Regions from separate parts of the Cupriavidus basilensis genome, predicted to be linked through region 1. Evidence: predicted binding sites of a transcription regulator. Region 1 holds the regulator's gene; the other holds the start of a gene.
The links. Region 1 encodes LexA, which represses DNA repair genes until DNA is damaged. Its sites were predicted from a motif close to ACTGTATNNNNATACAGT; they were not measured.
Positions count from the first base shown of each region.

Region 2: recA (recombinase RecA) is a predicted target of LexA. The motif match lies at 12,872-12,889, and genes of this name have one in related genera.

Region 1 is NZ_CP062803.1:2,473,328-2,489,231, reverse strand. Features, by position in the region: gene F7R26_RS11230 (SOS response-associated peptidase) at 1-192, opposite strand, end outside; gene F7R26_RS11225 (hypothetical protein) at 182-604, opposite strand; gene F7R26_RS11220 (hypothetical protein) at 625-891, opposite strand; gene F7R26_RS11215 (hypothetical protein) at 879-1,181, opposite strand; tRNA gene F7R26_RS11210 (tRNA-His) at 1,469-1,544, opposite strand; gene F7R26_RS11205 (hypothetical protein) at 1,650-1,820, opposite strand; gene lexA (transcriptional repressor LexA) at 1,929-2,585, opposite strand; gene F7R26_RS11195 (asparaginase) at 2,814-3,812, shown strand; gene rpsF (30S ribosomal protein S6) at 3,914-4,288, shown strand; gene priB (primosomal replication protein N) at 4,363-4,662, shown strand; gene rpsR (30S ribosomal protein S18) at 4,666-4,944, shown strand; gene rplI (50S ribosomal protein L9) at 4,976-5,428, shown strand; gene F7R26_RS11170 (replicative DNA helicase) at 5,684-7,075, shown strand; gene F7R26_RS11165 (DUF47 domain-containing protein) at 7,287-7,913, shown strand; gene F7R26_RS11160 (inorganic phosphate transporter) at 7,927-8,937, shown strand; gene F7R26_RS11155 (C40 family peptidase) at 9,035-9,715, opposite strand; gene F7R26_RS11150 (hypothetical protein) at 9,791-10,213, opposite strand; gene F7R26_RS11145 (PhoH family protein) at 10,423-12,144, opposite strand; gene F7R26_RS11140 (peroxiredoxin) at 12,516-12,980, opposite strand; gene F7R26_RS11135 (Mth938-like domain-containing protein) at 13,126-13,506, opposite strand; gene F7R26_RS11130 (pyridoxal phosphate-dependent aminotransferase) at 13,825-15,057, shown strand; gene F7R26_RS11125 (homoserine dehydrogenase) at 15,112-15,904, shown strand, end outside.
Region 2 is NZ_CP062803.1:702,524-718,427, forward strand. Features, by position in the region: gene F7R26_RS03165 (crotonase/enoyl-CoA hydratase family protein) at 1-271, opposite strand, end outside; gene F7R26_RS03170 (MarR family winged helix-turn-helix transcriptional regulator) at 582-1,064, shown strand; gene F7R26_RS03175 (FUSC family protein) at 1,069-3,156, shown strand; gene F7R26_RS03180 (DUF1656 domain-containing protein) at 3,153-3,362, shown strand; gene F7R26_RS03185 (efflux RND transporter periplasmic adaptor subunit) at 3,359-4,327, shown strand; gene F7R26_RS03190 (efflux transporter outer membrane subunit) at 4,324-5,787, shown strand; gene F7R26_RS03195 (MetQ/NlpA family ABC transporter substrate-binding protein) at 5,871-6,710, shown strand; gene tolA (cell envelope integrity protein TolA) at 6,829-7,575, opposite strand; tRNA gene F7R26_RS03205 (tRNA-Met) at 7,895-7,971, opposite strand; gene F7R26_RS03210 (MFS transporter) at 8,175-9,875, opposite strand; gene F7R26_RS03215 (DUF4212 domain-containing protein) at 10,139-10,456, opposite strand; gene F7R26_RS03220 (sensor histidine kinase) at 10,453-12,009, opposite strand; gene F7R26_RS03225 (response regulator) at 12,115-12,801, opposite strand; gene recA (recombinase RecA) at 13,099-14,172, shown strand; gene recX (recombination regulator RecX) at 14,334-14,801, shown strand; gene F7R26_RS03240 (DUF2889 domain-containing protein) at 15,152-15,826, shown strand; gene sucC (ADP-forming succinate--CoA ligase subunit beta) at 15,896-15,904, shown strand, end outside.

The sequences.
Region 1 (15,904 bases):
AGGCGGGATGCGCGTCTTGGGCACCATGCCGAACGTCCCCACCAGGGCCTGGCGCGCGCCGTCGGCGCCGGCCACAACTATCGGCGCGGCATAGTCCGGCCAGGTTTCAGGCGGATAGTCGATGGGCGGTGGCTCGACGCCGAAGACGTCGCGCAGCAGCTGGCGCTGCACCGGGGCATAGTTAGTGCACATCCTCATCTCCTGGCAGGGGCGTTAGTGGCAGCACCCGCCGCGCCTTCTCCGAGACGCGCCGGTGCTTGTCCTGCGCATCTTGCCACGTCGCCGAGGTGAAGATCTTGTCGATGCCGCCCCCGGACAGGTGGGTAAGAAAAACTGGCTTGTCGTTCATCTTGTCCGGCCATGGGCAGAAACATGTCCAGACGCGGGCATCCTGCTCGGGAAGGTCAGTGCGCAGCACGAAGCGTTTGAACCAGCCCCTCAGAAATTCATGATGCGCGTTGCCGTCCAGCGTGTGGACTGGCTGGCCGTGAGGGTCCAGGACGTACAGCTGCATGCTGAAGGGGTCGCCATAGGCATCCGGCGTGCCGCCGCGAACGGCGTGGCGTAGCGCGCGTACCCAATTCTCTGGGGTGTTGGGTGGCATGGCGAGGCGGCTGCTGCTAGTCAGCGGCGCGGGAACCGCGCGCGCAGCGGCGTCTTCACCGCCGGCCGGGCCACCTTGATCCGATGGTGCTGGCCGTCCTGCTCGAAGGAGAGGTAATCGGCCGTCCACACCATCTTCTCGATGTGGCGCGTCTCGATGCCGTGCACGGTCACGGCGCTGGCTGACACCGTGACGCCTTCGCAGTCCAGGCGCAGCTCGGCCGTGTCGCCGGGCAGGAACTGGGTTTCCAGGAAGATCGATGCCGCCTGGTAGGTCACTGGGAACATGCCATCTCCTGCCGGGTGGCGTAGTGGCGTTCGCCGCGGGTGCGTAGTCGGATGGTGTTCGGGCCGAGGATGTCAGCGCCATAGGCGAGGCAGAAGCTCAGTCGCGCACCGTCGTGTTCGAACGCCAGGCGGTCGATGGTCCACGGCAGCGCCTGGATGGCCGCTGTATCGACACCCATCAGGTGCAGCGTGGCGCCGGCGGCCTGAGCGGCGGCCTCTACCTCCGGGTTCCAGGTGTCGGCCGTGAGCAGCGGATCGTCGATGGTGAGGCGGGGGCGGCGGATGGCCAAACGCGCAGCCCCGTGGGACTGACTATATAGATAGACGGTATCGGGGGCGCAGGCGAACATGTCTCTCTCACTAGATACTGTATGGATGTCCAGTATAGGAGTCGTCCTAAGCCAAGCGCGGATAGTTGAGTTAACTGTATGGATATACAGTGTTGATGTGCGATGCGTCGAGCCAAAGCAAAAAGCCCACCGAAGGGGTGGGCTTTTCAAGTTCCAAAAATTGGAAGATGTTCTTCCAAAATTCTGGCTAAGTTAGCAACTGCAAACCTCGCTAACCTTATATATTCTGGGGTGGCTGATGGGACTCGAACCCACGACGACAGGAATCACAATCCTGGACTCTACCAACTGAGCTACAGCCACCGTCGATGTCGTTCTGCTTGGTGCCGAACGACGAAGAACAAGATCATACAATGCCAAAAGCCGGATGGCTAGTACTCTGCACAAATTTTTTTCAGTGCCACCTGCTTAACCCGCCAGCTTGGAGGATTCCTCCAGCTCGAGCATTCGGCAGATAGCGGCCATGCTGCCAACCATGGTGCGTCGTTGCGCGCCCTGGTAGATGCGTACGCCTTTGGACTGGCGGAAGGGCACGGGCTTGACGGGGCGGCGGGCGGAAAGGCGGTTGGCTGGCAGCATGGCTACACCTGGTGACTTGCAACAACAGTTAGCGGTACCCGCTATGCGGGTGCGTTGGCACAATCGGGTGTCGGCTTGTACGGGGTTAGCCCGCCTCAGCCGCACTCGTCAGAAGGCGCCGGGGCGGATGAGGCCGACGGCGATGCCCTCCAGTGAGAACTCTTCGCGGCCGGCTTGCACGATGATGCTGGGGAAGTCGGGGTTCTCGGCAATCAGCTCGATGGTGTCGCCGCGGCGGTTGAGGCGTTTGACGGTGACGTCGTCGCCCAGGCGGGCGACAACGATCTTGCCGTTGGCGGCTTCGCTGGCGCGCTTGACGGCGAGCAGGTCGCCATCGAGGATGCCGGCGTCGCGCATGCTGAGGCCACGCACCCGCAGGAGGTAATCGGGTTGCACGTCGAACACCGAGGCGTCGACCTGGTATTGGCGATCGATGTGTTCGGCGGCGAGGATCGGGCTGCCGGCTGCAACGCGCCCGACCAGTGGCAGGGTTAGTTGCATGACGCCGGCCATAGGCAGGGAAAACTGGTCGGGTAGCTCCGAGTCGCTGCGGGAGACCTTGAGGCGGATGCCGCGGGAGGCGCCGGGGGTGAGCTCGATCACGCCTTTGCGGGCCAGGGCACGTAAGTGTTCCTCGGCTGCATTGGGTGAGGAGAAGCCGAACTTGGCGGCGATCTCAGCGCGCGTGGGCGGGAAGCCCGTGTGCTGGAGGCTGCTGCGGATCAAGTCGAAAATCTGCTGCTGTCGCGGTGTCAGGGTCGCCATGGTCGCCGATGTTTGGAAGCACTGTATGTTTAAACAGTATGCTGTGATTTTATACAGTATCGAGTGAAGTGCAAGCGGAATTTTTGGGAGTTTGCGCATTGACAGGTGCGTTCCACGAATCTTGGCGCGTGCCGTGATGTGCGGGCAGAGGGATTACAATCCGCGGCACCTGAAGCGTGTTGCGCTGCTTGCTGTTCAACTTTTCTGGTTCCCGACCACTTTCCCGCCATGTCTCTCCTGCCTCGCGTCGTCGTGCTCGCTACTGGCGGCACCATTGCCGGTTCTTCCTCCAACCCAGCTAGCAGCGCGAAGTACCAGGCGGCGACGGTGCCGGTGACAGCGCTGCTCGACGCGGTGCCGGCGCTGGGCGCGGTAGCTCGGATCGAGGCCGAGCAGGTTGCGCAGGTAGATAGCAAGGACATGTCGTTCGCGCTCTGGTCCACGCTGGTGGAGCGTGTGGCGTACTGGTCCGCGCAGCCCGATGTGTCGGGCATTGTCATTACGCACGGCACCGATACCCTGGAAGAAACGGCCATGCTGCTGCACCTGGCTTGCGTGGGTACGGTGCCAGTCGTGCTGACGGCTGCGATGCGGCCGTCGACCTCGTTGTCGGCGGATGGCCCGTTGAACCTGCTGGATGCGGTGCGCGTAGCAGCGGATGCTGGCGCGACGGCCAAGGGCGTGCTGCTGGTGATGAATCAGGAGATCCACGCAGGGCGCGATGTGATGAAGGCGCACACATCGGCGGTGAATGCGTTTGTGTCGCCGGTATCTGGGCCGATTGGCTTTGTTCAGGACAACCTCGTGCGCTTTGTGCGTATCCCCAGCCGCTTGCCGGTCAAGGCCTGGCCGGTCCCTTGCGCATGGCCGCAGGTCGAGATCGTGGCTAGCTATGCGGAGCCGGGCCGGATCGTGGTGGATGCCTTGGCGCGGGCGGGCGTGGCAGGCCTGGTCGTGGCGGCCGCTGGCAACGGGTCCGTCCACCAGTCGCTGGTGGAGGCGCTAACCGATGCTGCTGGCGCGGGCGTGGCAGTGGTGCGCAGTTCGCGCACAGGAGCGGGGCATGTGGCGATTCCTGCGCCTCCCCGGCCGGCGTCGGGCGTTTTTGTTTCGGCCGGCGACCTCAATCCCTATAAGGCGCGCGTACTGCTGGCGCTGGCGCTGGCTGCGGAGCCTGGATTGGCAAAGGATCCGGCGGCGCTGCAGGCACTATTCACCGAAAACTGAGGCGGCTTGCTCCCGATAGCAAAAGCACGCTATACTTTAAGGCTATTCAACCTTGCTGCACCGGACATGGCGCTCGGGCAGCTTATCCAAAAGGAGCGTCAATGCGTCATTACGAAATCGTATTTATCGTCCATCCGGACCAGAGCGAACAAGTCCCGGCCATGATCGAGCGTTACAAGACGCTGGTCACGTCCCAGGAAGGCCAGATCCACCGCGTGGAAGACTGGGGTCGCCGTCAGATGGCCTACATGATCCAGAAGCTGGCCAAGGCTCACTACGTTTGCCTGAACATCGAATGCGGCAAGGAAACCCTGGCTGAACTCGAACACGCGTTCAAGTTCAACGATGCAGTGCTGCGCCACCTCATCGTTCAGACCAAGAAGGCTGAAACCGCACCGTCCCCGATGATGAAGGAAGTGCAGCGCGAAGAAGCTCGCAAGGCCGCGCAACAGACCAGCGAAGTCCAGGCCGCCTAAGTGCGGACTGTTGTGGTTGCCGCCGGCGTTGATCGCCGCGGCGGCAAGTGCGGGCATCGGTGCGGGAGAGTGCGTTGAACCAGTTAAGGCTCTGCGCAACGCTCGCGGAACGCGATGCCTTGCGTTACACCCCGGCCGGGGTCCCCGTGGTCAACTGCATCTTGCAGTACGCGGGCGAGACGGTCGAGGCGCAAACGCCCAGGCAGGTGGAGTTCTCCATCGCCGCCATGGGAATTGGTCAGATCGGCCAGCGGCTTGAGCGTACCCCGCTCGGCGCGATGCTCGACTGCGAAGGATTCCTGGCCCGCAGGCACCGCAACAGCAAGGCTCTCGTCTTTCACATCACTGGATGTAAAGCATTCGAAAAGGATTGAATCATGGCATTCGTCAAACGTGACAACAAGAACAAGAAGCGCTTCCAACAGCAAAACCCGCTGTTCAAGCGCAAGCGCTTCTGCCGCTTCACCGTGGCTGGCGTGGAACAGATCGACTACAAGGATCTGGACACCCTGAAGGATTTCATCGGCGACAACGGCAAGATCACGCCGGCCCGCCTGACCGGCACCAAGGCGCACTATCAGCGTCAGCTCGACACGGCCATCAAGCGCGCGCGTTTCCTCGCGCTGATGCCCTACACCGACCTGCACAAGAACTGATCGGCCCTAGGTCCGTTAAGGAGAAAACACGATGCAAATTATTCTGCTTGAAAAAGTCATCAACCTGGGCAACCTGGGTGACATCGTTCGCGTGAAGGACGGCTACGCCCGTAACTTCCTGATCCCGAACAAGAAGGCCCGCCGCGCTACCCAGACCGCTATCAGCGAGTTCGAAGTCAAGCGCGCTGAACTGGAAAAGGCAGCCGCTGAAAAGCTGGCAGCTTCGCAAGCTGAAGGCGAAAAGCTGAATGGCCTGACCGTGCAGATCACCCAGAAGTCGGGTGTGGACGGCCGCCTGTTCGGTTCGGTGACCAATGCCGACATCGCTGAAGCCCTGGCTGGCCAAGGCTTCAAGGTCGAGAAGGCGCAAGTGCGCCTGCCGAATGGTCCGCTGAAGGTTGTTGGCGACCACCCGGTCAGCGTCTCGCTGCACACCGACGTGCTGGTCGACGTGACGGTTTCCGTCCTGGGCGAACACGCCTAAGCATCGGCCTTGCTGCCGGCGCCCACTTGTCCTTCGGGCTGGTGGGCGCCGGATGCCAGCGCCGCTTGCTTGACCAAACAAAAAGGCAGGAGCATCGCGCTCCTGCCTTTTTGTTTGGCCGCGCCCCTTGCTTGCCTGATCGCCCGATTGCTACGGGGCGGGGCCGGTTGTCCCGCCGTCACACGGCAGGATGCCCCAACGGCGGGCTGCGAATTCTCCGCCGGCTCGCTGGCGTCGACCGTTATAATCCCCCCTATGAACGCGCCTGTCGCAGACCCCCAACTAGACAATCTCAAGGTACCGCCGCATTCCATCGAGGCCGAGCAATCGGTGCTGGGTGGCCTGCTGCTGGACAATGCCGCCTGGGACCGTATCGCCGACTTCCTGAACGAAGCCGATTTCTATCGCTTCGATCACCGGATGATCTTCCAGAGCATCTCCCGGTTGATCGCTGCTACCAAGCCGGCTGACGTGATCACCGTCTACGAGTCGCTGCAAGGCGCAGGCAAGGCGGAAGAGGTGGGCGGCCTGGCCTATCTGAATTCCCTGGCGCAGAACACGCCCAGCGCGGCCAATATCCGCCGCTATGCGGAGATCGTGCGCGAGCGCTCGGTGCTGCGCAAGCTGGTGACCGTGGCCGACGATATCGCTACCGCGGCTTTCGCCCCGAAAGGGCGCGAGGTGCGGGAACTGCTCGACGAGGCGGAATCCAAGGTATTCGCCATCGCCGAGGAAGGCTCGCGCGGGCAGAAGGGGTTCCAGGAAATCCAGCCATTGCTGACCCAGGTGGTCGAGCGCATCGACGAGCTGTACCACCGTGACTCGAGCACCGACGTCACCGGCGTGCCTACCGGTTTTATTGACCTGGACCGCATGACCAGTGGCATGCAGGCCGGCGACCTGATCATCGTGGCGGGGCGCCCCTCCATGGGTAAGACCGCTTTCTCGCTGAATATCGGCGAGCACGTGGCGGTGGAGCAGGGCCTGCCGGTGGCCGTGTTCTCCATGGAAATGGCGGGCACGCAGCTGGCCATGCGTATGCTGGGCTCGGTCGGCCGGCTTGACCAGCACCGCCTGCGTACGGGCCGCCTGCTTGACGAAGACTGGCCGCGGCTCACGCACGCCATCCAGCGCATGAACGATGCGCAATTGTTCATCGACGAAACGCCGGCACTGAGCTCGATGGAGCTGCGCGCGCGTTCGCGCCGGCTGGCGCGCCAGTGCGGCCAGCTCGGGCTGATCGTCATCGACTACCTGCAGCTGATGTCGGGCTCGGGCGGCGGGGAAAACCGCGCCACCGAAATTTCGGAAATCTCGCGCTCGCTCAAGGGCCTGGCCAAGGAACTCAACTGCCCGGTGATTGCACTGTCCCAGCTGAACCGAAGCCTGGAACAGCGCCCGAACAAGCGCCCGGTGATGTCCGACTTGCGTGAATCCGGCGCTATCGAGCAGGATGCCGACGTGATCCTGTTTATTTACCGCGACGAGGTCTACAACCCCGATTCGCAGGACAAGGGCACGTCCGAGATCATCATCGGCAAGCAGCGTAACGGCCCAATTGGCACCGTGCGGCTGACGTTCCTGGGGCAGTTCACCAAGTTCGACAACTTCAGCGGTGGCCCCGCCTTCTTCGACAACGACAACTGAAGCCAGCCCTGGCGCGGCTTGCCGGGCCTCGTGGCCCGGTGGCCACAGTCGATTGTGCCTGCCGCGTGTCAAAGTCCCCCGGCATCGCCGCACAAACCTGTAAAATATTGCGTTTTGATGACAGCCGCCCTCGGGCGGCTGTCGTTTAATGCGTATCCGCCTGATTCAGTAACTACCCGCGGCGCCCCCGCGCTTCGACAAGGAACATTCCATGTTCGGCCGATTCATGCCCACTGAGGGCAAGTTCTTCGAATACTTCAACCAGCATGCCGATTGCGCGGTGACCGCCGCCCGCGAGCTGGAAGTGCTGGTCAACGACCTGCCCAATGCGGAGGCCCACGCTCGCCGCGTGCAGGCCACGGAAAAGAAAGCCGATCGCATCACGCATGACACGATCGACCTGCTGCACAAGACCTTCATCACGCCGCTGGACCGCGATGAGATCCACAAGCTCATCACCACCATGGACGACATCCTCGACCTGATGGAAGACGTGGCTGAAACCATCTCGCTGTACGACGTGACCAGCCTGACCGATGAGGCGCGCAAGCTGGCCTCCATCTGCGTGCAGTGTTGCGACCAGGTCAAGATCGCGGTCGGCCTGCTAGAGGACATGAGCAATGCCGGCGCCATCCTGAAGACGGCGCAGCAGATCGACCAGCTCGAGTCCGAGGCCGATCGCGTGATGCGCGCCGCCATGTCCAAGCTGTTCCGCGACGAAACGGACGTCAAGCGCCTGATCAAGCTGAAGGCGATCTACGAGCAGCTCGAAACCATTACCGACAAGTGCGAGGACGTCGCCAACATTCTCGAAGGCATCGTCCTGGAAAACGCCTGAGGCACAAATCGGCATGCAAACAATACAAATGAGCCTGTGGGTCATTGGCCTGCTGGTGGCTCTCGCCCTGCTGTTCGATTTCATGAACGGCTTTCACGATGCCGCCAACTCGATTGCCACGGTGGTGTCGACGGGCGTGCTCAAGCCGCACCACGCGGTGGCCATGGCGGCCATGTGCAACGTGGTGGCGATTTTCATCTTCCACCTGAAGGTGGCGGCAACCGTCGGCACTGGCACGATCGACGTCAACATCGTCGATCACTACGTGATCTTCGGTGCCCTGATGGGGGCCATTGCCTGGAACCTGATCACCTGGTACTACGGCATCCCCTCGTCGTCCTCGCACGCGCTGATCGGTGGCTTGGTCGGGGCTGCGGTGGCCAAGAGCGGCACCGGCGCACTGGTCGGCGGCGGTCTTCTCAAGACCGTGGCTTTTATCGTCATTTCGCCGCTGCTGGGCTTCCTGCTCGGCTCGCTGATGATGGTGATCGTGGCCTGGACATTCTTCCGCACGCCGCCGTCGCGGGTCGATCGCTGGTTCCGCAGGCTGCAACTGGTCTCGGCATCGCTGTACAGCCTGGGCCATGGCGGCAATGACGCGCAGAAGACTATCGGCATCATCTGGATGCTGCTGATCGCCAGCGGCCACGTGGCGCAGGGCGGTGCGGAGCCGCCGATCTGGGTCATTGTTTCCTGCTACGTGGCGATTGGCATGGGCACCATGTTTGGCGGCTGGCGCATCGTGCGTACCATGGGCCAGAAGATCACCAAGCTCAAGCCGGTAGGCGGCTTCTGCGCGGAGACAGGCGGCGCCATCACGTTGTTCATTGCCTCGGCGCTGGGCGTGCCGGTGTCGACCACCCATACCATCACCGGCGCCATCGTCGGCGTGGGCTCGGTGCAGAAGATGTCGGCGGTGCGCTGGGGCGTGGCCGGCAACATCGTCTGGGCCTGGGTGCTGACGATTCCCGCATCTGCCTTCATGGCCGCCATCGCATGGTGGATTGGCCGGCATATCCTCTAAGCCATCGGGCCATCGGATTCCCGCTCGACAAGCAAGCAAAAAGCCAGGCGCCATGCCTGGCTTTTTGCTTGTCGGGAAGGCCGGAGCCGATGGCTATCTATCGATTGGCGAAAGCGGCAATCGGATCGTCATCCACGGGGGCCGGGGGTACAACGGAAGGCGGCGGTGCTGCTGGTGCGGCCGGGGGCGCGGCCGATGCCGGCGCCTGGTTGATTCCCGATGCAACCCGTCGCGCGCCGTTGTAGCGGGAGGCCCAGTATGACTTGCTCATGTCTTCGAGCCGAACCGTGCCGCCGGTGGATGGCGCGTGGACAAAGCGGTTCTGCCCGACATAGATGCCGACATGCGAATTGGCCCGGCCGGTGGTATTGAAGAAAACCAGGTCACCCGAGGCCACCTGGCTGCGCTCCAGCGAGACGCCGCGCTCGCCCATGGCTTCGGTGGTGCGTGGCAGGTTGACGTTGGCGGCGCGTAGCACCACATAGCGGACCAGGCCGCTGCAGTCGAAGCCCGAGTCAGGCGTATTGCCGCCGTAGCGATAGGGCGTGCCAACCAGCGACATTGCCTGGATGGAGACTTCTTCCAGCCCGGCGCTGGGATCCACCATGGGGGTGCCTGTCGGGCGCGGCTGGCCGCTATAGCGCCCAGGCGGCGGTGTCGAAGCGCAGGCGGCGAGCAGCAATGCCGCCGAGCAAAGCAGGGGCAGGCGGGCGGTGTGGAAGATGTGGGCCAGGCTGGGCACACGTCTTCCGGCAGGGGCTTTCTGGCGCAGAGGCATCCTTCTTGGTCCGATCCCGGGCCAGGAGCCGTGGCGTGAAGGGTGCCGCCCGGCGAGGGTGCCTCCCCTGGCGCCTTACCAGCGCAATTGCGCGTTGTAGGTGCCCGTACTCACGTTGACCGACTTGGCCTGTCCCTTATAAGTCGCTTCGATATTGTAGCTGCCTTGCGGAGCCTTGATCAGGCACTTGGGCCCGGAAGCGGTAAAGCTGGCCACTTCGTGGCCTTCGCGCGTCATCTTGACGGCCACGTCGGCGAGGAATTCGCCGCGCTCGCCCTGGGTAAACAGCAGGCCCATGTTGAAGTTCTTTTGCTGCGCGGCCAGTTGCCGCTGTTCGTCCGCGGCAATGCCGCCGCAGACGTAGCTGACGGGTCCCATGGTGCGGATTACCATTTCGTCCGCGGCGAGCGCGGGACCCGCAAGCAACGAGGCCGCGGAAATTGCGACGCTGCTGGCCAGCGCGAGCCGCAGCGATGTGTGGTTCAGGTGGTTGTCCATCAATGTCTCCATCGATCCAACAAGCCGGGAGGGGCAAAAAAAGCGCCCGCCAGGCGCCGGCACGCAAGATGCCGAAATGGCGGGCGCTCCGGATGCTTTGATGCTAGGCCACGCCGGCAGGCAAATCTGCCGGTCGCGGTCCTACAAGGCATCCGACGGTGCCAGAGGTTGCGAACGCTTAGTCTTCAGCGATGATGCGCTCCCGCCCCTTAGAGGACATCCGCGGCATGGTCGGCCAGGCGCGAGCGTTCACCGCGCGCCAGCGTCACATGGCCACTGTGGCTCCAGCCCTTGAACCGGTCGACCACGTAGGTAAGGCCGGACGATCCTTCGGTCAGGTAAGGCGTGTCAATCTGCGCGATATTGCCCAGGCAGATGATCTTGGTGCCGGGGCCGGCACGCGTTACCAGCGTCTTCATCTGCTTGGGCGTCAGGTTCTGAGCCTCGTCGATGATGACGAACTTGTTGACGAAGGTGCGTCCGCGCATGAAGTTCATGCTCTTGACCTTGATGCGCGAGCGGATCAGTTCCTGGGTGGCCGCGCGACCCCACTCGCCGGCGCTGTCGTCGCTCTTTTGCAGCACTTCCAGGTTGTCGTCGAAGGCGCCCATCCAGGGCTGCATCTTTTCTTCCTCGGTGCCCGGCAGGAAGCCGATATCCTCGCCGACCGGCACGGTGGCGCGGGTGACGATGATCTCGTTGTAGAGCTTCTGGTCGAGCACCTGCTCCAGGCCCGCGGCAAGCGCCAGCAGTGTCTTGCCGGTACCGGCCTGGCCCAGCAGGGTGACGAAGTCGATCTCCGGATGCATCAGGAGGTTGAGCGCGAAGTTCTGCTCGCGGTTGCGGGCGGTCACGCTCCACACATTGTTCTTGTGGTGCGTGTAGTCCTTGAGCGTCTGCAGCAGCGCGGTCTTGCCGTTGATCTCCTTGACCTGGGCGTACAGCGGCAGGCTACCGTCGCTGGGTTCCAGGAAGACAAACTGGTTGACCAGGAAAGAGGGCACCAGCGGGCCTGTCAGACGATAGAACATCGCGCCGGACTTCGGGTCCTGCCAGCTTTCCACTCCCTTGCCATGCTTGGCCCAGAAGTCGTTGGGCAGCAGCATCACGCCCGAGTACAGCAGGTCCTTGTCCTCGAGGACCTGGTCGTTGAAGTAATCCTCGGCGGGCAGGCCGAGCGCGCGCGCCTTGATGCGCATGTTGATGTCTTTCGACACCAGCACGACCTGGCGCTCCGGGAACTGCTGCTGCAGTGCGCTGACCACGCCCAGGATCTGGTTGTCCGCCTTGCCCTGCGGCAGGCCGTCGGGCAGCTTGATCTCATTGAGCTTGGTCTGCAGGAACAGCTTGCCCTGCGCGTCGCGGTTGCCCAGCTTGGCGAGCGGCAAGCCGTCGTCGAGCACGCCGTCGGTGCCGCCCACCAGCGCATCGAGGGTGCGGCTGACGGTGCGGGCGTTGCGCGCGACTTCGCTCATGCCCTTCTTGTGGTTGTCCAGTTCCTCGAGCGTCATCATCGGCAGATAGACGTCGTGCTCTTCGAAGCGGAACAGAGAGGACGGGTCGTGCATCAACACATTGGTGTCCAACACGAACAGCTTGCTGGGGCCGGTGTGCTTCTGCATACGACGGTTGGTCGTGCCGGGGGCCTTGGCGGGAGCCTTGGGCACGGCGGCCAGCGATGGCACGGACTTCAGCGCGGACGGCGGCGCATCCTTGGTGCGCGCTCGTGTCGAACCGCTGGCACTGGCCACTACGGCCGGTGCATTTTCCGCTTTGCTAGTTCCGGTTTCCAGCAAGGCCACACGCTCTAGCGCCGGCACAGGTTTCTTACCCTGCGACGCTGATTTGGCCTTAGTCAGCTTGGTCACCGGGGCGAATTCGCTCGGGTCAAGCAATTGGGCAGGCTTGGCGGGCATGGTCGGCAGCGGCATGCTAGGCTTTCCTTTCAGGGGGAGAAGACGGCTGGAAAACAGCGCAGGACACTGGCGCGGCCGCATGGCGCCGCGTACTTGGGGATCGTGTCCTGTGCGTACAAAACACACAAACAAAAAAGCCGCCAACCTGGGTAGCAGGTTTGGCGGCTTTTTTTCGGACCGGAGACACGGCAGGTCCGCTACCGGCCTGTGGCAGGGTGCGCCTGGGCCGGGACGATGAAGCAGCGTGGCATCCGGATCTTGAACTCATTAAAGGTCAATGTATCCGAAGGTTTTCTCTTTTGCAATCGCTTGCCGAGAGGACTTTTGAAGGTGTTGCTGCGCCGCATGAAAGCGCCGGGCCGAATCGCCGTGGATCAAGCCCCGGATCAGAGTCCGCGCACGATTTCCAGCACCTCGTCGACGTGGTTGGGCACCTTGATGCCGCGCAGCGCATGGCGCAGGATGCCCTTGCCGTCGATGATGAAGGTGCTGCGCTCAATGCCGCGCACTTCCTTGCCATACATTTTCTTCATCTTGATGACATCGAACAGATGGCACACGGCTTCATCGCCATCGGAGATCAACTCGAAGGGCAGTTCCAGCTTGGCCTTGAAGTTCTCGTGTGACTTCAGGCTGTCGCGCGAGATGCCGAAGACCACCGTGCCCGCCTTGACGAAGTCGTCATGCTGGTCGCGGAAATTCATGGCTTCGGTGGTGCAGCCCGGGGTGTTGTCCTTGGGGTAGAAATACAGGACAACGGTCTTGCCACGCTGGGCGGCGAGGCTGAACGTGCCGCCGGTGGCGGGCGCGCTGAAATCGGGTACGGGCTGGCTGAGACTGGCTGTTGTCATTCTTATGGCTCCTGGGAGGGGCAGGAAGGAGGTGGCTGCGTGAGTGCGGCCACCATGGTGGCGGCAGATGGGGGCGGGGCGGCTAACTTCAAGCGCGGCGTATGCCCAACTTGCGAGAACCGGCCCCCAGGGCCGCCGGGCGGGCTCAGGCAGGCTCCTCCAGCAGCAGGATGGCTGCCACTTTTCGGCCTTCAGCCATCAGGATGTTATAGGTGCGGCAGGCGGCCTGCAGATCCATGGCGTCCACCCCGACATGCAGGCGCGCCAGTGAGGCGGTCAGCCGGGGATGCGGGAAGCGCAGGCGGCTGCCGGTGCCCAGCAGCACCACCTCGGGCGAGTGCGCCAGCAGGCCCTCGAAGTGCGCGGGTTCCAGGTCTTCGAAGCGTTGCACCGGCCAGGGCCGGATCTCGCCTTCGGGCATGACCAGCACGGATTGGGTGTGGCGCACCATATTGATTTCGATATAGCCCGGGCCGTACGACGTTACCGTGTTGAGGGCATTGGGCTGGTCAGCGTGGAGTTTCAAGGGCGAACCTTATCTGGCGCTGCCCTTCGCGGCGCGCGCGGCGACTCGGCCGGGGCAGCGCAGGGCGGGTTGAGAGCATTTTGGGGCAGGCGGGCCGGGCGGCTTTGCCGCGGCCCCGTGGTACCGGCGGCGTACGCTGCAATGCAAGAATCCCTGCCGAAGTCTGTCATAATCCGATAAATTATAGCTTTTGCCTCCCTGCCTGCCACGTTTTGCGTTGCAACGCAGCGCACAGGCTACCCGGGCCGCTCCATTTCCACCCAGATTCCCTAGATAGCCGCCGCTACCCGGCGGCGCTTGCCTCCTGCCAACATCGCCGTGAAACCGATCCAGAAATCCAACAAGCTCAACAATGTTTGCTATGACATCCGCGGCCCGGTGCTGGAGAAGGCCAAGCAGATGGAAGAGGAAGGCCACAAGATCATCAAGCTGAACATCGGCAACCTGGCTGTCTTCGGCTTCGATGCGCCGGAAGAGATCCAGCAGGACATGATGCGCAACCTGCCCAATTCAGCTGGCTACTCGGACTCCAAGGGCATCTTCGCCGCGCGCAAGGCGGTCATGCACTATACGCAGCAGAAGAATATCGAGGGCGTGGGCCTGGACGACATCTACGTCGGCAACGGTGCCTCCGAGCTGATCGTGATGTCCATGAATGCGCTGCTCAACAGCGGCGACGAAGTGCTGGTCCCGGCGCCGGACTATCCGTTGTGGACCGCGGCGGTGAGCCTGTCGGGCGGCACCCCGGTGCACTATGTGTGCGACGAGGCCAACGAGTGGATGCCCGATCTGGACGATATCCGCGCCAAGATCACGCCGAATACCAAGGCGATCGTCGTCATCAACCCGAACAACCCCACCGGCGCGCTGTATTCGGATGAGTTGCTCAAGTCCATCGTGACGATCGCGCGCGAACACGGCCTGATCATCTTTGCCGACGAGATCTACGACAAGGTGCTGTACGACGGCCATAGCCACACGTCCATCGCCGCGTTGTCGACCGATGTGCTGACCGTGACCTTCAACGGCCTGTCCAAGAACTACCGCTCGTGCGGCTACCGCGCCGGCTGGATGGTGGTGTCGGGCGACAAGCGGCCCGCACTGGACTATATCGAGGGGCTGAACATGCTGTCCTCGATGCGCCTGTGCGCCAACGTGCCGGCCCAGTGGGCCATCCAGACCGCGCTGGGCGGCTACCAGAGCATCAACGACCTGGTGGGCGAAGGCGGGCGCCTGCGCCGCCAGCGCGATCTTGCCCATGAGCTGATCACGCAGATCCCGGGTGTCACCTGTGTCAAGCCCAAGGCCGCGCTGTACCTGTTCCCCAAGCTCGACCTGTCCATGTACCCGATCCAGGACGACCAGGAGTTCATTTATGAGCTGCTGCAGGAGTCCAAGGTGCTGCTGGTGCAGGGCACTGGCTTCAACTGGGGCAAGCCCGACCATTTCCGTATCGTGTTCCTGCCCCATGAGGAAGACTTGCGCGAGGCCATCAGCCGCGTCGGGCGCTTCCTCGAGACCTACCGCAAACGCCACGGCCGCGCGGCCTGAACCGGCACGCTTGCGGCGCAATCCATTTTTCAGCAACTCAGAGTCAGATCGTCCATGAATCCCATCAAAGTAGGCCTGCTTGGCATCGGTACCGTCGGTAGCGGCACGTTCAATGTGCTGCAACGTAACCAGGAAGAAATCCGCCGCCGCGCCGGGCGCGGCATCGAGATTGCCATGGTGGCCGACCTCAACACCGAACGCGCCCGCGAGCTGACCGGTGGGCAGGTCGAGGTGGTGGCCGACGCCAACGAGGTCGTCACCCGCCCCGAGATCGACATCGTGATCGAGCTGATCGGCGGCTACGGCATCGCCCGCGAACTGGTGCTCAAGGCCATCGAGAACGGCAAGCACGTGGTCACCGCCAACAAGGCGCTGCTGGCAGTGCATGGCAACGAGATCTTCGAAGCCGCGCGCAAGAAGGGTGTGATCGTGGCCTTCGAAGCCGCGGTGGCTGGTGGCATCCCGATCATCAAGGCGCTGCGCGAAGGCCTGACCGCCAACCGCATCGAGTGGATCGCCGGCATCATCAACGGCACCACCAACTTCATCTTGTCGGAAATGCGCGACAAGGGCCTGGACTTCGACACCGTGCTCAAGCAAGCGCAAGCGCTGGGCTATGCCGAGGCTGATCCCACCTTCGATATCGAAGGCATCGATGCCGCGCACAAGATCACGTTGATGAGCTCGATCGCCTTTGGCATGCCGGTGCAGTTCGACAAGGCCTACGTGGAAGGCATCACCAAGCTGTCGGCCGTGGATATCCGCTACGCGGAAGAGCTGGGCTACCGCATCAAGCTGCTGGGCCTCACGCGCCGCCGCGAAAACGGCATCGAGCTGCGCGTGCACC
Region 2 (15,904 bases), 1.8 Mb from region 1:
TGCCCAGGCGATAGTCCTGGCGAATCTCCATGCCGGGCACCTGGCCCGAAGCCTGGCGTTCCATGTCGCGGATATTGCCACCTGAGGAAAACGCGGTGCCGGCGCCGGTGATGATCACCGCGCGCACGCTGGTGTCGCGGTGGATGCGGTCGATGGCCGCCAGGAAGTCGGTCACAGCGGTGTTGCCGGTGAGGGGGTTGCGCCGCTGCGGCTCGTTCATGGTCAGGGTCACGATGTGGCCCTGCTGCTCATAGCGCAGGAAGCTTGTCATGCGGGTCTCCGGTCTTTGTTGTCGTAGTTGTCGTAGTTGTCGTCGCCTTGGCTCGGGACGGCCGGCGCAGCGCGGCGCCGCCGACAATCGCTTGCCCAAAAGGCTAAGGGACCGTGCCCTCAGGTGTCCAATATTCATTTCGCCGATGCCGATATCCAGCGTATATCGGTCCCGATGATCGGCGCCGATGCCTGGACGCGCAAGGCAGGTTCAAAGGTGATGCACATTTTCATATGCCTTTTAATGCGCTTGACATCGTCTTGTTTCAACGGGGATTGCTTTGTAATGTGATAATTTGCATCCTAACTATATGACTGCTATCATTCCGTCCATGCCTGCCATCGACGCCCTCCGTTTTGCCTTTACCGGCCAGCTCATGTTGGCCGGGCGCCAGTGGCGCCACATTTCGCAGGGCGCCGTGACCGCCTACGGGGTTTCCGCCGCCGCGGCGGGGCCCTTGCTGTTTATCCGCCGCCTTGGCGGCGGTGTGCGCCAGGTCACCCTGGCCGACTATGTCGGGCTGGAAGGTGCATCGCTGGTCCGTCTGGTTGACCAGCTTTCCGCCGCCGGCCTTGTGCGCCGGGAAGTGGATGCGAACGATCGCCGGGCCAATGCGCTCTGGCTCACCGACGCCGGCGAAGCGCTCGCCGAAAAAATCGAGGTCGAGCTCAAGCAACTCCGCGCCAGCGTCTTCGCTGGCGTCAGCGAGCAGGACTTCGAGGGCGCCATGCGCGTGCTCAACGCGCTCGCCCAAGCCGCCGAGTCCGCGCCCACCACCGCTTTCGGGTCGTAAGAACATGGTCAGCTGGCCCACCGGACGAGACTGGATCTTCTCCCTCAAAGCTTTTGCAGCAGCCATGCTGGCGCTGTTCATCGCGCTGTACCTGGGTCTGCCGCGCCCGTACTGGGCCATGGCCTCCGTGTATATCGTGGCGCATCCGCTCACCGGCGCCACGCGCTCCAAGGCGCTGTATCGCGTGCTTGGCACGCTGCTTGGCGCGGCCGCATCCGTCGCCATCGTGCCGCCGCTGGTCAATGCGCCAGTGTTGCTGATGGCCGCGGTGGCGCTATGGACCGGCATCCTGCTCTATGTCGCGCTGCTGCACCGCACGCCGCGCAGCTATGTGTTCATGCTGGCGGCCTATACGCTGCCGATGGTGGCCTTGCCCTCGGTGAGCGATCCCTCGGGCGTGTTCGACATCGCCGTGGCGCGGGCCGAGGAAATCTGCCTGGGCATCGTGTGCGCGAGCCTTGTCGGCTCGACCATCTTCCCCGCCAAGGTGGCCACGGTGCTCGGCCAGAAATCCGCCCAGTGGCTGGCGGATGCCGCGCTGTGGGCCACAGATATGCTCTCGGCGCAGCCCACCGCGAAGGTGTCGCGCCACCACAGCCGCCATCGCCTGGCCGCCGACATCCTCGCGCTCGACCAGTTGATCAGCCATCTCTCCTATGACGCCGAAAGCGCCGCGCGCGTCAGGCACGCGCAGGAGTTGCGTGGCCGCATGACCATGCTGCTGCCCGTGCTGTCGTCGCTGGCTTCCGTGGTGGACGCCTTGCACCAGCACGCCGCGGGCATTCCGCAACGCCTGTCGCACAACATGGCGCTGGTGTCCGCATGGATCAGCGCGGGCGCGCAGGCGCCGCTGCCGGTGCTGCAACTAGCTCCGGACGCGCCGATCGACGACGCGGGCCTGGAGCCAGGCAGTACCGGGCCAGACTGGCACGCGGCCCTGGCCGCCACGGCCGAGGGCCGTCTGCGCGAGCTGATGGAGTTGTGGCAGGACTGCGTGTCGCTGCAGCGCTGCATCGGCGAGGCCGCACCGCAGGGCGACTGGGCGCCGGTGTTCCAGCGCTGGGGCGTGGGCGCGGCACGCCACTACGATCATGGCATGCTGTTGTTCTCCACCGCCACGACCGCGCTGGCGATCTTCAGCATGGGCATGGTGTGGATCTGGACGGGCTGGGCGGATGGCGCCGGCGCGGTCGCGTTGGGCGCGGTGTCGTGCTGCTTCTTTGCCGCGATGGACGAGCCGGCGCCCATGATCCGCTCGTTCTTCCGCTGGAACGTGGTCTGCCTGGTGCTCGCCACCATCTACCTGTTCGTAGTCCTGCCGAACGCGCACGATTTCGAGATGCTGGTGCTGATGTTCGCGGTGCCCTACCTGATCATCGGCTTGATGATGGCGCAGCCCCGGCTCGCGTTGATCGCCATGCCGCTGGCCGTGATCACGGCCAACGATATCGGCATCCAGGGCGCCTACAACGCCGACTTCAACGCTTTCTTCAACGGCAACGTGGCCGGCATCGCGGGCATTTTGTTCGCGCTGGTGTGGACCCTGGTGGCCCGTCCCTTCGGCACCAAGGCCGCGGTACGCAGGCTGGTGCGCGCCAGCTGGGGCGATATCGCCCGCAACGCCACCGGGCGCGAGCCGGGCGAGCACGCGCACCTGCGTGCCCGCATGCTGGACCGCCTGGCGCAACTGGTACCGCGGCTGGCGGCCAGCGAGGATGAAACCACCGGCGACGGCTTTACCGAAGTGCGCGTGGAGCTCAGCACGCTGGCGCTGCAGCGCGAACTGCCCGCGCTGGCGCCGGAGCACCAGCACTCGGTACGGCGCGTGCTGCAGGGCGTTGCCAGCTACTACCAGGCACGCCTTGACGCCCGTGCCGACACGCCGCCGCAAGTGCTGCGCGAGCGGCTGGCCAAGGCGATCCGCAAGGTTGCCTCGCGCGCCGACCAGGCTTCACGCGAGGCCTTTGCCGCGCTGGTGGAAATGCACGTCGCGCTGTTTTCGGCGGCACCCGTGGCAATGAGCGCGGCGGGTGCCTTGCCCGCGGGCCAGGCGGCAGACCCAATGAGCAAGCAAGCGAGCAACAAGCAATGAGCGGTGAAGTCGACGTCTATGGTGTGTTTGTCCCGAGCCTGCTGGCGTGGATGCTGGTGGCGTTCCTGATCACCGCTTGCGCGCGTGCCGTGCTGGCGCGTGTGGGTTTTTATCGGCTGGTCTGGCACCGGTCCCTGTTCAATCTGGCGTTATATGTGATCGTCCTGGGTGGCATCGTCTACCTGGCCTATCGGCTGCAGTCATGAAACTGAATCTTCGTACGCTTGGACCCATCGTCCTTACCCTTGTCGTCTCCGCGGTCGCGGTCGTCGTCGTCAAGCACCTGTGGGACTACTACACGGTGGCGCCATGGACCCGAGACGGCCATATCCGCGCAGACGTGGTGCAGATCGCGCCGGACGTGTCCGGGCTGGTGACCAAGGTCCTCGTCAAGGACAACCAGCGCGTGCAGCGCGGACAGCCGTTGTTCGAGATCGACCGCGACCGCTTCGCGCTGGCCTTGCAGCAGGCGCAGGCTACGGCGGCGGCGCAAAGCGCCATGCTCGCGCAGGCGCGCCGTGAAGCACGCCGCAGCCAGACCCTGTCCGAGGTCGTCTCCAAGGAAGTGGTGGAAGAAGGCCTGGCCAAGGTCCAGCAAGGCGAAGCGGCGCTGGCGCAGGCGCAGGCCGCCGTCAACCTCGCCAAGCTCAACCTGGAACGCACCAGCGTGCTCAGCCCCGTCGATGGCTACCTGAACGACCGGCTGCCGCGCCTGGGCGACTACGTCAACACTGGCCGCCCGGTGCTGTCGATGGTGGATGCGAATTCCTTCCACGTGGAAGGCTACTTCGAAGAAACCAAGCTGCACGGCATCCATATCGGCAATCCGGTGGACATCCGCATCATGGGCGAATCCCGCGTGCTGCATGGCCACGTGCAGAGCATTGCCGCCGGCATCGAGGACCGGGACCGTACCAACGGCTCCAACCTGTTGCCGAATGTGAACCCGACGTTCAACTGGGTCCGCCTCGCGCAACGCATCCCGGTGCGCATCGCGCTGGACGAGCCGCCCGCCGACTTGCGCATGGTCGCAGGCCGTACCGCCACCGTGTCGGTGCGTGAGCCCTCGGCCCGGGACAAGGCGCAGGCCGGGCCCGAAGGCCAGAAGGATCAGAAGGACAAGCTCGCGCTAGCCGCCAAGGGAGCCGCCAGCCAGGGAGGCGCGCAGTGAACACGTTGCGCAAAGCCCTGCTGCCGGCACTGGTGCCGCTGCTGTTTGCCGCCTGCACCACGGTCGGGCCCGACTACCATGTGCCGGGCAACGCCGCCGTGAAGGCGCAAGCGGCCAACGGCCCGCTGCTCGGCACGAACAACCCCGCCGTATCGATTGCCGAGGTGCCCGATGGCTGGTGGCGCCTGTATGACGATCCGAAGCTCGACCAGCTGGTGCAGCAGGCGCTTGTTGCCAATACCGATTTGCGCGTGGCCGCGGCCAACCTGAAGCGCGCCATCGCGGTCTACCATGAGGTGGAGGCAGAGAACCTGCCGGAAGCCAGGCTCTCCGCCAGCGCGGAACGCGGGCAGATCGCCGGCGAGCCGCTGCTCAAGGAAGAGAAGATCCCGGTGATGAACTTTGGCGATGTCGGCTTCAAGGTTTCCTACCTGATCGACTTCTTCGGCAAGCTGGCGCGCGCGGATGAAGCGGCGCTGGCCGGCGCGCAAGCCAGCCAGGCGGCGCTCGACCAGGCCCGTGTCGGCGTGGTGGCCGAGACCGTGCGCGCCTACGTGCAGGGCTGCGCCGCCACGCATGAACTGGCCGTGGCCGAACATCAGCTGGAGTTGCAGCGCCGCGGCGTCGAGCTGGCCCGCAAGCTGGTCGATGCCGGGCGCGGGCAGCCGGTGGACCTGCTGCGCTCACAGGCGCAGGCCGACGTGCTGCGCGCGGCGTTGCCGCGCTTCAAGGCCGAGCAAGAGGGCGCGGCGTACCGGCTGGCGGTGATGCTGGGCAAGCCGCCCAGCGCCACCTCGCAGGCGGAGTACGCCTGCCACGAAGAACCCAGGCTGCGCCAGGCGCTGCCCGTGGGCGACGGCGCCGCGCTGCTCAAGCGCCGGCCCGATGTGCGCCAGGCCGAGCGCGAACTCGCCTCGGCCACGGCCAAGATCGGCGTTGCCACGGCGGATCTGTACCCGTCCATCCGCATCGGCGCCTCCGCCGGCTTCACCGGCATTCTCGACCACCTTGGCCAGGCACCGACCGCGCACTGGGGCTATGGCCCGCTGATCACCTGGAACATCCCGACCAGCGGCACCCGCGCCCGCATCCACGGCACCGAAGCCGGCGCCGAAGCGGCGCTTGCCCACTTCGACGGCGTGGTGCTCAAGGCGCTGCGCGAAACGCAGTCGGCGCTGAGCAGCTACACGCGCGAGCTGGAGCGCACCCAGGCGCTGCGCGATGCCCGCGACAAGGCCAACGAAGTCGCGCGGCAGAACCGCCAGCTCTACCAGGCCGGCCGCTCGCCGTACCTGTTCAGCCTGGATGCCGACCGCACGCTCGCCAGCACCGAAGCGTCACTGGCGGCGTCGGAAAGCCAGGTCGCGCTGGACCAGATCAATCTCTTCCTTGCGCTGGGCGGCGGATGGCAAAATGCGCCCAAGGTCGAGTCGCGCACGATGAGCGAGCAGGCGCACTGAACGTGCATCGAACGCGCGCTGGGCTGTCATCATGGTTAAAGCCATGCAAGCTGGCTCGCATGGCGCAAAGGAACACAAGCAGCATGTCCAATTTTTCTGGTTTTTCTGGTTTCTCTTATCCCTCCCTGCGGCAAGCGCTGTCCGTCGCGGTAGCCACGCTCGGCATCGTGGCCTCGGGCGCCGCGATGGCGCAGGAGCAGACCCTGCGCGTCGGCACCGTCAGCGGCCCCGACGCGCAAGTCTGGCAGGTAGTGCAGAAGGTCGCCAAGCGCGAAGGGCTCAATATCAAGGTCGTCGAGTTCAACGACTACGTGCAGCCCAACGCCGCGCTCGACGCCGGCGACCTCGACGCCAACAGCTTCCAGCATCAGCCTTACCTGGACAGCCAGGTGAAGCAGCGCGGCTACAAGATGGTCAGCGTGGGCTACACGTATATCTCCCCGCTGGGCATCTACTCGCAGAAGCTGAAGTCGCCCAAGGACCTGCCGCAAGGCGCCAAGGTTGCCGTGCCCAACGATCCCTCCAACGAGAACCGCGCACTGCTCCTGCTGGCCGCGCAGGGCGTGATCAAGCTCAAGAGCGGTGTTGGCACCAACGGCGTCAACGCCACGCCGCTGGACGTGAGCGACAACCCGAAGAAGCTGAAGCTCGTCGAGCTCGACGCCGCGCAACTGGCGCGCTCGCTGCCCGACGTGGCCGCGGCGGTGATCAACACCAACTACGCGCTAGCCGCCGGCCTGCAGCCCACCCGCAACGCCATCGCGCTGGAAGACATCCATAGCCCGTACGCCAACATCATCGCCGTGCGCACCCAGGACAAGGACAAGCCATGGGTGAAGAAGCTGGTCGCGGCTTACCAGTCGGAAGAGGTACGGCAGTTCATGAAGAACGAGTTCAAGGGTGCAATGGTGCCGTCGTTCTGATCGGGCAGGTGGCCGAGGACATTGAGTTGTCCCGGTAGCCGTCCCGGTGGCGCAGGCCTGACAGTCAAGCCCTTTCGGATCGCAAGGTCCGGAGGGGCTTTTTGTTTGTGGCCGGCCGCTACTCCCTGGGCATGAACGTGATGTTGACGCCGGGGGGCGCCACGCCATTCTCGTCGCGCGGCAGCGGGTCGGATCGCTCCACCGCGCGCAGCACGGCGTTGTCCCAGCCGGCATTGCCGCTGGACTTGGTGAGCCGCACCGACAGCAGCGAGCCATCCGGCGCCATGCGCACCGCGACCACCGCGGCCGGGTTGCCGGCGATCTCTTCGGTAAAGATGATGTTCGGCTTCACGCGGCGCCGCACGCGGTCCGCGTAGCCGGGCGAGGCGTTGCCGCCAGCACCGGCGCCGGTGCCCACGTGGCTGCCTACGCCACCGGTGGTGGGAGCGCTGTTGGCCATGGCCTGCAGGCGCGCTAGTTCGCTTTTGCGCTGCTGCTTCAAGGCCGCCTGGCGCTCCGCCTCTCGTGCCTGGCGCTCGCGCTGGTCGGCCTGCCTGGCTTCCTCGGCCGCGGCGGCCTGCTTGCGCTTCTGAGCTTGCAGGGCGATGTCGGCGTTGTCGTCCGGTTCCGGCTTCAACACGGGCTGCGGTTCCACGGGCGTCGGCTGGACCACCGGCTGGGGCTGCGCAATTTCGGGCACGCTGTCCCACAGCTCCGCCTCCACGCCGGCTGGCGTGCGGCTCTGCCAATGCACCCCGTAGTAAAGCATCAAGCCCAGCAGCAGATGCATGAACAGAGCCAGCAGGAAACACTTCAGCGTTCCTCGCTCCTGCACCTGTTGATACGGATGGGCGATGGTCATCATGACGCGCGGCAGGCCACGGACGGGCGATGCATAGTCAGTGCTGTGTCACTCTGGAATCACTCTCACATCCCTGTGAAAGGAGGCAGTGCAATGCCCTGTGCGCGACCCCGCGCATGGCTCCACTGCATGCAGCTTAGGTCGGCATCGTTGCGGTAGGCAAGCGGGATTCTCCGCGGCGGGGTGCTCTGAAGTTGGAGCGTAGATCCGGCGAGGATAGAAATCGACCGCAAGAAAACAGAAGCCCAAAAAGCAAAACCCCTCCCGATCTTGCGATCGGGAGGGGTTTTTGTTGTAGCCCGTTTCCAGGCTTCAACGAATATGGTGGCGAATCAGGGACTCGAACCCCGGACCTGCGGATTATGATTCCGTCGCTCTAACCAACTGAGCTAATTCGCCGAACAAGACCGAGATTATACATGGCATTTTGAGGCTGTCAACACCACTTCTTCAAAAAGTTTCGGGGCGTCGAATGGCACGGCATGCACCCTGCAGCCTGCAAAAAAAACGGCGGGCCTTGCGGCCCGCCGGTGGAGCGACTGACTACCGGATCAGTCGTGCATGAGGCTGGTGCCCTGGACGACGGGCCGGCTCACGCGCCTTCAGTCGTTGGCGTAGATATCCACGTCCTTGGTTTCGCGGATGAACAGCGAGCCGAGGACCAGGGTGACGCCCGCGATGATGATCGGGTACCAGAGGCCGTAGTAGATGTTGCCGTTCTGCGCCACCAGCGCGAAGGAGATGGTGGGCAGCAGGCCGCCGAACCAGCCATTGCCGATGTGATACGGCAGCGACATGGACGTGTAGCGGATCCGGGTCGGGAACATCTCCACCAGCATGGCCGCGATCGGGCCGTACACCATGGTCACGTAGATCACCAGGATGACGAGGACCACCAGCACCATGATGGTGTTCATCTGCGCGGGGTCCGCCTTGGTCGGGTAGCCGGCCGAGGCCATCGACTCGCCCACCTGCTTCTTGAACGCGGCGATCTGCTTCTTGCTCGCATCGTCGAAGCTGTGGCCAGCCGGTACCAGCGAGGCGTTGAAGGAAGCGATCTCCTTGTCGCCGATCTTCACCGAGGCCACGGTGCCGGCCGGAGCCTCCACCACTTCATAGCTGGCCGAAGCTTGTGCCAGGGTCCGCTTGACGATGTCGCAGGAGCTGCGGAAATCGATTTCGCGGGCGATCGGGCTGCCCTGGAAGGAGCATTGCTTCGGATCCGCGGTCACCACGATCTGGGCACTCTGCTGCGCGCGCTCCAGGGCCGGGTTGGCGTAGTGGGTCAGGGCCTTGAACAGCGGGAAGTAGGTCAGCATCGCCAGCGCGCAGCCGGCCATGATGATCCACTTGCGCCCGACCTTGTCCGACAGCGAGCCAAAGAAGATGAAGAACGGCGTGCCGATCACCAGGGCGCCCGCGATCAGCAGGTTGGCGGTGGTGGCGTCGACCTTGAGCACCTGGGTCAGGAAGAACAGCGAGTAGAACTGGCCGGTGTACCAGACCACGGCCTGGCCGGCGGTCAGGCCGATCAGCGCCAGGATCACGATCTTCAGGTTGCGCCATTGGCCGAACGCTTCGGTCAGCGGGGCCTTGGAGGTCTTGCCTTCGGCCTTCATTTTCTGGAAGGCGGGCGATTCGCTCATCGACAGGCGGATGTAGACCGACACGCCCAGCAGCAGGATCGAGAGCAGGAACGGAATGCGCCAGCCCCAGACTTCAAAGTTGGCGCCCGTCAGGTTGCGGCACACCAGGATCACGATCAGCGACAGGAACAGGCCGAGCGTGGCGGTGGTCTGGATCCATGCGGTATAGGCGCCGCGCTTGCCGTGCGGCGCGTGCTCGGCCACGTAGGTGGCGGCACCGCCGTACTCGCCGCCGAGCGCCAGGCCCTGCAGCATGCGCAGCCCGATCAGGATGATCGGGGCGGCCCAGCCGATGCTGGCAAATCCCGGCAGCAGGCCCACGATGAAGGTCGAGGCACCCATGATCAGGATGGTGACCAGGAAGGTGTACTTGCGCCCGATCATGTCGCCCAGGCGGCCGAACACCAGCGCGCCGAACGGCCGCACGATGAAGCCGGCGGCAAATGCCAGCAGGGCGAAAATGAAGGCGGCGGTTGGATCGAGGCCGGAGAAGAACTGCTTGGCGATGATGGCCGCCAGCGAGCCGTAAAGATAAAAGTCGTACCACTCGAACACCGTCCCGAGCGAGGAGGCAAAGATCACCTTCCTCTCTTCGGCGGTCATTACCGAGTTCTGGGCGCTGCCCCCGGGCATCGCCACGTTTTGTGCATTGGCCATTGTCTCCTCCGTTTGTGATCGGAATCTTTCGGGCTGGCGGCCGGCACGCTCTCGCTCTCTGGCGGACGCGCGACAACCTCCGAAGTTGCAATGGATTGTGGGAGGCGAACCTTACTGCGTTCTGACAATTTCGGCCGAGTTCACCACTAAACGCTCGGGGTATACGCTAGGCGCAAAGCAGGCCCGGCGGTGCTGCGCCGCGGTGCGAAAGGTGTCAGGCGGGCCTGTGTCAGTCGGCGATGCGTAGCGGTGCCGGGATCTTGCTATGCAGCATCGTCATGCTGGCGGGCGGGCACGGGCGGCACGCCGGCGTCATCGTCTTCATCGCGGTTCATGCGCCAGGCATAGATTGCCGCCATCAGGACGTAGACGATCAGCGCGCCTTGCGCGCCGACCCAGAACGAGAAAGGCCAGCCGAAGAAATCAAAGCGCAGCTCACGGGCAAACCAGGCGACCACGAAGGTGACGACGAACCAGATCGACAGCAGCACAGCAATCCAGCGCAGGTTGCGATGCCACGCGCGGCGCTCGGACTGATCGGCCTGGCCGCGCCCGCCGCGCGTGTGGTCAGGGTCGGTCATGCAGGCTCCAGGGGAGATGGCCGGCGCAGCGTGATGCGAAAGCACGCGCCGGCCAGGCGCGGCTCCGTCTGGTAGACGTGGTCGAGAATGCTGACATCGCCGCCGTGCTGCTGCACGATCTCGCGCACGATGGCCAGGCCCAGGCCGCTGCCCTGGGTCTTGGTGCCGAGCACGCGGTAGAACCGTTCCATCACGCGCTCGCGCTCGGCCACCGGGATGCCGGGGCCGGTGTCTTCCACCTCGAGATACGCGAAGGGCTCGAAGGCATCCGCGCTGACGCGCACGGTGGCGTGGCCATCGGCCGGCGTGTAGCGGATGGCGTTGTCGATCAGGTTGTTGAGCATCTCGGTCAGCATCAGGCGATTGCCTTGCACCATCACCGGGTGGTCGTCGGCATCCACGCCGAGATCGATGCGGCGCGCCCACGCCTGCGGCAGCCAGTCCTTGACCACCTCGCGCGCGAGCGCGGCCAGGTCCAGCGGCGCCATGCTGCCGGCGCCGGCCAGGTTCTCCATGCGCGCCAGCGACAGCAGCTGTGTCACCAGGTGGGCCGCGCGCTCCGAGCTGCCGGCGATCTGCGCCAGCGACTTGCGCAGCTCCTCGGGCGATTGCTCGCGCTGCGCCAGCTCCGCCTGCATGCGCAGCCCGGCCAGCGGCGTCTTCATCTGGTGGGCGGCATCGGCGATAAAGCGCTTTTGCGTCTGCACGGAAACGTCGAGCCGCGCCAGCAGGTCGTTGAACGAGGCCACCAGCGGCGTGATTTCCTGCGGCGCGGCGTGTTCGTCGATGGGGCTGGTGTCGCCGGGGTTGCGCGCGCGGATGCGCTGCTGGATCGAGGTCAGCGGGGCCAGCCCGCGTGTCAGGCCGAACCACACCAGCACCACCGCCAGCGGCAGGATCACGAACTGCGGCAGGATCACGCCCTTGATGATTTCATTGGCCAGCCGCGCGCGCTTGTCGAGCGTCTCGCCAACCTGTACCAGCACCGGCTGCGCGTCGCCCGCCTGCTTCAGGTCGACGTAGGTGTAGGCCACGCGCACATCGTTGCCCGCGATGCGGTCGTCGCGCAGCGAGACCAGCCCTGCGTGGCCGCGATCGTCCTCGCCGGGCAGCGGCATGTCGTTATCCCCGGCGACGAACTCGCCGTGCGTGCCCACCACCTGGTAGTAGATGTTGTCGGTTTCATCGGCACGCAGGATTTCGCGTGCGGACAGTGGCAACTGCAGCGTGACGCGCCCGTTGACCTCGCGCACCTGTTGCGAGAGCACGATGGCGCTGGCCTCCAGCGAGCGGTCGAAGGGCCCGTTGGCGATGGACTTCGCCACCAGGTAGGTCACGGCAATGCTCATCGGCCACAGCAGCAGCAGCGGTGCCAGCATCCAGTCCAGGATTTCGCCGAACAGCGAACGCGGCGACGGATGGCCCGCGCTGTCTTCAAGGTGCGGCAGGGCGTCGGCCAGCGTTTCGTCGCTGACGATCTCATCGGGCGGGGAGGGCGCGCGCGCGGGCCGTGCGGCCCGCGCGCGCCGCCGGGGCAGTCGCAGCAGGCTCATGGGGAGGAGGTGATCGGGCAGGTCCCGGCGGCGTCGCCGGCATGCCCTCAAAGGGAAACGGCGCCAATGCCGATTCTGATTCCGATTCGATTCTAATGGCGCTTTCTAGTCGTGCGTCACGGCGGCCTGGAATTTCTCCAGGCAGTAGCCCAGGCCGCGTACCGTGGCAATGCGGATCCCGCCCACCTCGATCTTCTTGCGCAGCCGGTGCACATAGACTTCGATGGCATTGTTGCTGACCTCTTCGCCCCATTCGCACAGGTGGTCGACCAGCTGCTCCTTCGATACCAGCCGCCCGGTGCGGGTGAGCAGGATCTCCAGCAGCCCGACTTCGCGCGCGGAGAGATCCAGCATCTGCTCGTTCAGGTAGGCGATGCGGCCAACCTGGTCGAAGGCCAGCGGGCCATGGTGCGTGAGCGTGGCGCCGCCGCCGGCGCCGCGCCGCACCAGCGCACGCACGCGGGCTTCCAGCTCGGACAGGGCGAAGGGTTTGGCCATGTAGTCATCGGCGCCCAGGTCCAGGCCCTTGACGCGCTCGTCGACGCCATCCGCCGCGGTCAGGATCAGCACCGGCAGCATGGCGCCGCGCGTGCGCAGGCGCTTGAGCACTTCCAGCCCGGGCATGCGGGGCAGGCCGAGATCGAGGATCAGGAGGTCGAAGGTCTGGGTCGAGAGCGCCGAGTCGGCTTCGACCCCACTGGCGACATGGTCGACGGCATAGCCGGAGTGACGTAATGAGCGTGTCAGGCCATCTGCCAGCACATCGTCATCTTCGGCGATCAGAATACGCATGGTTGTCTCCACCCTGGCCGGCTTAGTCGTCGCTTTACATCAAATGACGCGTGCGGGACTTGCCAAGCATACTGTTTTTTTATACAGTACTCGCTTGATCCGGTCGCGCAGTGAGCGGGCCGGATCGTACTGAATTTAGCAACGAATGTATTACCGACGTTTGCCCAATGTTTGCCCCTGCTGCCAGGTTCATTGTCATCAGGAGTTCGCAGCGCGGCGCGGGTCGGGCGGTTACCCGCAAAAGCAGGCGGCGCGCCACATGCGGCCTATTTATACACCATTGACGGAAGGACGACCATGGATGACGGCAAGAAGGCGGGTGCTGGCGTAAGCGCCGAAAAGCAGAAGGCGCTGGCGGCCGCGCTGGCCCAGATCGAGAAGCAGTTCGGCAAGGGCTCGATCATGAAACTGGGCGAGGCCGACATCGACCAGGATATCCAGGTCGTGTCCACCGGCTCGCTGGGCCTGGACATCGCGCTGGGCGTCGGCGGGCTGCCGCGCGGCCGCGTGGTGGAAATCTACGGTCCGGAATCCTCGGGCAAGACCACGCTGACGCTGCAGGTCGTGGCCGAAATGCAAAAGCTGGGCGGCACCTGCGCCTTTATCGATGCCGAGCACGCGCTCGACGTCAACTATGCCGGCAAGCTCGGCGTGTCCGTGGGCGACCTGCTGATCTCCCAGCCCGACACCGGCGAGCAGGCACTGGAAATCACCGACGCGCTGGTGCGCTCGGGCTCGGTCGACCTGATCGTGATCGACTCGGTGGCGGCCCTGGTGCCCAAGGCCGAAATCGAAGGCGAGATGGGCGATTCGCTGCCGGGCCTGCAGGCCCGCCTGATGAGCCAGGCGCTGCGCAAGCTGACCGGCACCATCAAGCGCACCAACTGCCTGGTGATCTTCATCAACCAGATCCGCATGAAGATCGGCGTGATGTTCGGCTCGCCCGAAACCACCACCGGCGGCAATGCGCTGAAGTTCTACGCCTCGGTGCGCCTGGACATCCGCCGCATCGGCTCGATCAAGAAGGGCGACGAGGTGATCGGCAACGAAACCAAGGTCAAGGTAGTCAAAAACAAGGTGTCGCCGCCGTTCCGCGAAGCCTTTTTCGACATCCTCTACGGCCAGGGCATCTCGCGCCAGGGCGAAATCATCGACCTTGGCGTGGACGCCAAGGTCGTCGAGAAGTCGGGCGCGTGGTACAGCTACAAGGGCGAGAAGATCGGCCAGGGCAAGGACAACGCGCGTGAATACCTGCGCGAAAACCCGGACATCGCCGACGAGATCGAAAACAAGGTGCGCGAGTCGCTGGGCGTGGTCCTGATGAACGGCACGCCGGCCACCGCTGGCGCCGTGGCCACCGCCGAAGACTGAGCTTCGCTGGCCGGGGCATGCCCGGCCGCGATCCCCACCCCGGGGCGGCACGCGCAGCGACGCGCGCCGCCCCGGTTTGCATTTTCAAAGCGCTTCTAGCTTCTATATAACGCATTGATAAAGCGCATTGATAATGCGCGGTGTTCAAGCGCGCCTTCCCCATGGCTACACGTCCACCTCTCTCCCTGAAAGCCCGCGCCGTCGGTTACCTGTCGCGGCGCGAGCACAGCCGGGCGGAGCTGGCGCGCAAGCTGGCCCCGCACGCAGAGTCTCCCGAGGCTCTCGAGCAGTTGCTCGATGCGCTGGAGCGCGAGAACTGGTTATCCAACGCGCGCTTTGTCGACAGCCTGGTGCACCGGCGCGCGGCGCGCTATGGCGCCGCGCGCGTGATGCAGGAAGCCCGCACTCATCAGCTCGGCGGCGATCAGCTCGCCGACCTGCAGGATCGCCTGCGCGGGTCGGAGCTGGAGCGCGGCCGCGCGGTCTGGCAAAAGCGTTTTGGCACGCCGCCCGCCACGCCCGAAGACAGGGCCAAGCAGATCCGCTTTATGGTCGCCCGCGGCTTTTCCCGCTCGGTGGTGAGCCAGGTGATCAAAGGGGCGGATGCGTGGCTGGATGGCAGTGACTGACGTTCGCCGACACGGCAGCCTCAAGTTCAAGTGATGCCGCAGTGATGCCGCAGTGATGCCGCGGTAATGTCACGGCCACGTCCTGCACCGGTTTTGGGCGCATACCTGCTTTGCGAGTAGGCGTATTCCGAATCTTCGCGCCTTGTTCATGCCTTGCTCATGCCTTGGTGCTTTAGGCCGTTTCCGCCGCAATGCCGTGATTTTTCCGCATGCGCGGGGCTTGCCCGTCGCTCGACAATCCCCGGCAACAGCACCGCGCGCAGTTTGTTCCCGGCGAGCGTTGTCCGGCATGTTAAAATCCTGCGGTTTTCCGGCCCAGCCGTCCATTTCTCCCGCTCCTGCCTGGTGTTATGCCGCTTTCCCCGCCCGTCAATCGCGCCCTGCGTCACCGTCGTGCCATCACGGCGGAGGCTTATCTTAGGGACGACGGCCTATGGGACATCGAAGCGCGCCTGACTGACACCAAGCCGCGCGAGATTCCGCTGGCCGGCGGCGGCGTGCGCCCGGTGGGCGAGCCGCTGCACGATTTGTGGCTGCGCGTCACCATCGACCTGCGCATGAACGTCGTGGACGCCGATGCCTGTTCCGACTGGGTGCCTTATCCCGGCCAGTGCGACACCATCGGCCCGGCCTACCGCAAGCTGATCGGCCTGAACCTGATGAAGGGTTTCCGCAAGTCGGTGAAAGAGCGCCTGTCGGGCGTGGCCGGATGCACCCATTTGACCGAGCTGGCCGGCATACTGCCGACCACCGCGATCCAGGCATTCGCCGGCGATGTGTTCAACATTCGCGACGGCGGTGTAGAAGACACCAGTACAGAGCCGCCTTACCAGTTGCACGGCTGCCATGCCCTGCATTTCGAAGGCGAGGTCGTACGCCAGTTTTACCCCCGCTGGTATGGTCACCAGCCAAAACCGAGGATCAAGACCGAAGGGTCATCGACCCCGGCGGCGCAGCCAGCGGAGGCGCTCGCCGCCCCCGCCGACGGCGCCATGTCGCGCAGGTCAACCGGCACTTCTGGCTAAGCCAGGCCGGCCTGCAGTCCGCCGAGATTTCATCTCCACACTTTTACGCCTACCCGAAAGGAAACACGCATGAATATC